2 regions of the Alicyclobacillus sp. TC genome follow, and region 1 is predicted to be linked to the other one. Evidence: riboswitches for the same ligand, from Rfam matches in the RefSeq annotation. Region 1 holds a riboswitch; the other holds the start of a gene.

Region 1 (3,138 bases):
TTTGAAATTGAAGAATATCCTACCGTTTGGCAAATGACCTCCACCATTTGTGGAAACTTGCAACTCAACGTCCGTTTGGAAGACATTTTTAGCGCCTTGTTCCCTTGCGGGTCGATTACTGGAGCGCCCAAAATTCAAACGATGCGGCGTATTGCTGAGTTGGAAGCTGAACCGCGCGGAGTTTACTGTGGAGCTATTGGCTATGTCAAACCAGGCGGAGACGCGATATTCAACGTGGCCATTCGTACCGTTACATTGCATCAAAAGGGAAACACTTGGCAAGCGGAGTACGGTGTTGGCGGAGGCATAACCATAGATTCTACACCAACCGAAGAGTGGCGTGAGACTCAGGCTAAAACAGCATTTCTCAGACAAAATCGTTCACCTTTTTACCACAAGGAATTTGCTTTACTAGAAACACTCTTACTGCAAGATGGACAGTTTGTGCTACTAGAGGAACATATGGAAAGATTGCGATCATCCGCAGCTTTTTTCCATTTTCCTTTGCCAGAAGAACGCATTCTGGCTGATTTGCATTCACTGAGCATTGCCAGTTTTCATGAAGCAGCTTTGCGCGTACGTCTGACTGTGGATGCAAAAGGAGGATATGATATCAACTTCCAACCTACAGAACGTATGCACGGGAGAACCGATGCACTGCCAAACCCAGAAAGCACCAGACAAAACCCTGTCTTCAAAATCATGCTTGCCCAAAACCCCGTGGACTCAACAAACTTGTTTCTCTATCACAAAACAACCTATCGGAACCTTTATCAAGTACACGTTTCAACCAATCCTAACGTACTTGATACTTTACTTTGGAATGAGCGTGGTGAAGTAACTGAATTCACGATTGGTAATTTAGTCGTATGGGATAAGGGTCGCTATTGGACACCCCATCGCCATTGTGGCCTTTTAGCAGGTACGCTGCGCCAACATCTTTTAAAACGAGGACTTGTAGAAGAAAGCGTGCTGTCGTTGGACGACGTGTTGCATGCGGAGCATCTGTGGTTTATCAATTCGGTTCGCGGATGGAGAAAGGTTGAAATATGCAAAAATATTTAATTATATTCTATTTTTTATAGACAAGCCCGAATAGAATGATTATGATAAAGACAAATTTAAGAATTAAATTTAACATGTGTCAAAGGCAAACCTGTGGAAATGCAGGGACGCAAAGCTAAAGGGGCTAAAGCGAGAGAATCGCCATGCTTGCCAGTTGCCACTCATGAATGATGACGTGGTTTAACTGGCAATCAGGTGTCCTCCAGCCTGTCTGCCAGTTTTTCTTTTCTTTCAAGCCAGATTCAATAGCTTACTGGCTTCATCCATCGAAGTAAAAGGGGTTGGGTAAACTTGATGAAGAAATGGTTCAGTCAATTACAGCCAGACAAAAAATCTCTCCTTACCGGTGCAGTCGTTGGTACGCTCTTTGGCTCGCTGCTTGCGGGAGGTGCTGTGTTTGCAGCTACCAGCAACTTTGTCCAGGCTCAGAAAGAAATCGCGAATTACGACGGCATCAAGGGCAGTGCTCTTGTTTATGGCGGCACAACTTATGCTGAACTTTATGCCGTACAGCAAGTGCTCCAAAAACAAGGTATTGTGAACCAGTGGAATGGCGACGTCAAAAACTTCTCTATGGATTCTCCATCACAGAGCCTACAACAACTTTCCAGTGAGAACAGCAACCTAGATCAACAGGTAGGAGATTTTAAAGATATTCTCAAAAGTATTGAGAAACTTCCGAGCAATGACCAGCAACAAGTATTGAATCAATTAAATGGATTGCTTAGCAGTACGAGTACGTCCACCAATACAAGCACATCGGATAACAGCACGAGTGATTTAAATGTTTGGGCCAAAGGATTGTTAAGAGCTGAACAAGAAACGGAAGGAAATCCGGGCAACGCAAACTCAGTTCTGCAAAACCTGATTCAACAATTTTCTCAAAAACATGGAGATCACGGCAACAGTCAAGATCATCAAAATGATGGACAAGACGGACAAAACAATTCACAACAGAATAACGGCAGTAATTCAGGAGACGGGTCAACTACAGGATCAGTCTATGGCAATACAGGGGATAACTCCGGAGATTAAGGGGCAAGCATGACATTTGACCGTGTACTGCTATGATAAATATCTCGCCAACAGAGAAACAAGCGGTTTCAACGTTTCAGCAACGATTCCAGCTTTGGCGAAACAAACCGGTACACGGTCAATTGTCCTTTACGCTCATGTTTGGATTGATGCATAGCTTCGTTTGCAGCCAAAATCAAGTCTTCCAGCGTCTCCACTTGCACCGGATAACAGGCGGCCCCTACACTAACCGCGCCCTCAATGGTCTGCCCAGCGATGGTATATTGTCCACTCAACGCGCGAACGAGACGTTGTCCTACCAGATTACACTCTTCCAGTCCGTGTATTCGGCAGAGCACAATAAATTCATCTCCACCGTGGCGCACAACCACATCTCTTTGGCGCACCGCTCCACGTAAACGTTCTGAAAATTGCACCAAAAACGCATCGCCTGCGTCATGACCATAACGATCATTGATAAATTTAAAATTATCGCAGTCAATATAAAAAAGTCCATATGTTGCGCGAGAATTACGAAGAAGTCGCAGGCACCGATCTAAGTATCGACGATTGTGGAGCTTAGTCAGCGGATCGCGATAGGCAGCCTTTTTCAGTTTCTTTTCATAGCGTTTACGCTCAGATATATCACGTATAGTCAGAAGAAAATAGCGATGCTCAGCAAGCCGCTGCGGAAGAGGGTCAACGACCACTTCGCCGCACCAGCCTTCAAAATCCATATCCATCACATGCCGCCCGCTGTTTTGCGTTACAGTGCGCATAAGTGGAATGAGTTGTTCGAGAACATGGATACTGTGCACATCATGCAAAGAACGTCCAGTAAGTCCCTGCCATCCCCCAATACGCGCTTCCGCTGATGGGTTGCCAAAAATGTAAGTATATTCACCATCTGGCCCCTGGCGGACAACCGCCAACGGATCGGACATATGTTTGAGAATGTCGGAAAGCAAATCCAAGTGTTCGTACAGCGCTAATTGCGCAGCATCACTCGCGGCCATTTCCAGCCCTTCCTCTCCTAACCGCTCACTGGTTTCCATCGGT
Region 2 (3,138 bases), 1.1 Mb from region 1:
CTACCAGTATCATGCTACCTTCGAGCCCGGACTGACCCAGACGTAAATGCGCATAAAAGGCAGCTGTGCTGGTGATCGCGTCAATCATCGCATTGGTGGCAACGACTTTCTGATAGTAGGGTTGAATGGCTGGACGGGCAAACCAGTGCTCAGGCCAATATTGTCGGACTAACCGCCGAGCCTCTTGATGAATTAACTGTTGATGATGCGAAGTTATTGTTGCAACGGAAACATGTGTGAGTGTCGGGCCGACCAAGATATGCTCCTGTAACAATTTTTTCATGATGGGAGCCAGTCTGGGCAATTCTTCAACAATTTCTGTCATACGAACCTTCCTTTTCTAGTGCGAATGCTGTCTCATTTTATCAATTTTATCATGTTCGAAAGAAAAAGGATTCCTATCCATAGAAATGCGTATGTTGGAATAAAATCAATATTCGGAGCACAGAATAAATATAGAAACACATCCTTTCGACACCGTAGGGCTCACGCTTCACCGCGCGTGGGCCACTCCCATGAGAGGGGGAACCTGTGTGCAGGAAGACATACTGGATACAGGAATGACCAAGAGAGTCGATGAATTAGGAAGAATCGTCATTCCCAAAGAGTTACGAATGAGTTTAGGCATAGAGTGCGGAGATGAACTTGAATTTTTGTTAGATGAGGAGAATTTGATTCTTCAGAAATATGTACCGGGATGTATTTTTTGTAAGAATACAGAAGATCTTCTATGGTTTCACGAGCAGCAAGTCTGTCGTCATTGTACGCAGCAATTACAGCAGTATATCAAATACTAACTTGAATGAGCCACAGTCAAGAAAGCCCAGACTGTGGCGAATGACTTGTGTAGCCTCAGGCAACAGGTACAGTCTTACAGGTCGTCACGGCTGTAGGTACCAGCAAAAAGAACAATACAAAGATAATCAAAAATACAATAGCCCAGCGTGTCAGTCCATCGAGCATTTTTCAACCCTCCTTTAGCATTAAAACATGCTAAACGAGTCTTCATGGAACCGGACAAACACACGAATTTGAAAACGAATCCATCTAATTTACCTAGATTCGGTTCAGTTGACCTGCCCTCCAATCGAATAGGAAGTATTCAGAAAGGTTGAGGGAGTCATCATCGCCCAATCTTCCACAGCCATAGGTCGTGCCCAGTAGTATCCTTGACTTAAATCGATGCCCAGTTGTTGAGTGATTTGTACCTCCTCTATCTTTTCTACGCCCTCGGCAATCACTTGTTCTCCGGAATCCATGTAACACAATAGATGAGATAGTAACCGCTGTTTTCTATCTGAAAGATGAATGTTTTGAATGAGTGAACGATCTATTTTGATGAAATCGGGTTCCAATATCACCAAGGTAGACAAATTGGCATGTCCGACCCCCATATCATCTAAAGCAATTCGAACGCCTAGAGAACGTAAGGGTCGTAACATCTCGAATAGGGTTTTCGGATCATAAGCTATGTATTCAATCATTTCAAAGATAAGTTGGCTGGGCGGGCAATGACTCTCTTGCAACAGATGTTCTAATTCCTCCAAATAGGCACGCTCCGTCAGACTATGGGGACTAACATTGACAAAAATCGGTTTAGATTGCCATTTTGCTGGCAACTCCAAACGTTTCTTCAAGCTCATTGATAAGGCTAGCCGGTCGATTTCAGTAGATAGTTGATATTCATAGGCAGCCTGAAACCATACATCCGGCGGTATCCCCTTCCCCTCGCATTGAGGGCGACTTAACGATTCATACGCAAAAAAGTGCTCTTTGCGATGATGAACGATAGGTTGAAACACCACATCTAGTTGTCCTCTTTGAATACTGGATAAGATACTTTGCAAAACGGAAGTGGGTATATTTGGTCGATTAGACAGTTTATACCCCCCCCCCCCCCCCCGAGGGATATTTTACCATTTTTGATGTGTGAATCTTGTACCATGTGTATCTTACCCACCCCTCTATCGTTTGAGGGCCACCCGTTTCCTACGGATGGCCCCCTCGTTCTTCTCGCCCTATGCGGCAACCCGGCGATCCTAGGCACATACCCTTAGACCCGTAGCTTTGCGTCCCAATGTTTCCATTGGTATGCTTTGATACGCATTTCTGAAATTTCTTCCTACCTTATCTTCCTACAAATTCCGACAATTTTCAACCTTTTGTCACAAAAGGAAGGTCATATACCTCAAATTCATTTCGAGTGCGAACGTACGATCGAGCGAGTACACAAGAACATCTTCTTACCAATCCGCTGCGCTATGTGCCATATCCGCGTCGAGTTCAAGACCAAGCCAAGAACGCAGGTATGGATTGGTGTGTTTCTGTGCTTCTGGCCACAAATGACGAGCTAAACGGTAGGAACAGATCCACGGACGATGGGTTTCCGGCAAGAAAGACCGATCAAACTTGGCATTATGGGCCACCCGTACAGCGTCCTGGATATGCGTCAGAATGGTTGGCCACACTTCTTCCCATGTGGGTTTGTCTTTGACCTGTCGATTGGTGATGTGATGCACTTCCGAAGCTTCCGGCGGTATCGTTTGTTGGGGATTGACAAGCGTCTGATAGAGTGGGCGAATGCCGTTTTTGCTCACCTCGACCAGTGAAATGTCCACAATCCGATGGATGGTTGGGTCTAGACCTGTCGTCTCTGTATCCAGCACCACAAAGCGTGTATCCTGTATACGCATGTAGGTTCTCTTCCGTTTTTGGAGATTGTAACCAAAATAGGACGTTGGAACAAGCCTGTAACCGACAGAACACGCTCTGCAGTCACGAAGATATACCGTGCGGATGGAAAATGCTCTTGTCACAAAATGTGTAGCGGGTACGTCTATACAGGTAAACAATCGAAACTAGGGGTGGTTTTTGTGCAAAAACGAATCTGGGGACTGACTGCGTCTATGCTTGCATTGACGTGTTTGACGGTGACCGGGTGTGGGACAATGTCATTGATCAATAAAAATGGAAATACACTCAACCCTACAGCATCATCTGATAGTCCCCATTCATTTAAGCCAAGTCGAACACATCGAGATGTTAATTCAGCCAAAAGCGTAGTTATATCTCCTTTAGAAAACCTAAAATCAATCTATATGGTCAATGGAACCACCGGATGGGCCAATTCTTCCCGTT

The links. A riboswitch is a leader RNA that binds a small molecule or an ion and turns the genes downstream of it on or off. The one in region 1 is predicted to bind cyclic di-GMP.
Region 2: linked by a shared signal. The riboswitch ahead of FY534_RS07415 (EAL domain-containing protein) and the one ahead of FY534_RS12750 (hypothetical protein) in region 1 are both predicted to bind cyclic di-GMP.

Annotation. Positions count from the first base shown of each region.
Region 1 is NZ_CP044434.1:2,601,243-2,604,380, forward strand. Features, by position in the region: gene pabB (aminodeoxychorismate synthase component I) at 1-1,065, shown strand, start outside; cyclic di-GMP riboswitch class I at 1,140-1,227, shown strand; gene FY534_RS12750 (hypothetical protein) at 1,357-2,100, shown strand; gene FY534_RS12755 (sensor domain-containing diguanylate cyclase) at 2,169-3,138, opposite strand, start outside.
Region 2 is NZ_CP044434.1:1,509,789-1,512,926, forward strand. Features, by position in the region: gene FY534_RS07405 (class I SAM-dependent methyltransferase) at 1-325, opposite strand, end outside; gene FY534_RS07410 (AbrB/MazE/SpoVT family DNA-binding domain-containing protein) at 534-797, shown strand; gene FY534_RS07415 (EAL domain-containing protein) at 1,068-1,847, opposite strand; cyclic di-GMP riboswitch class I at 2,022-2,106, opposite strand; gene FY534_RS07420 (3'-5' exonuclease) at 2,244-2,693, opposite strand; gene FY534_RS07425 (beta propeller repeat protein) at 2,874-3,138, shown strand, end outside.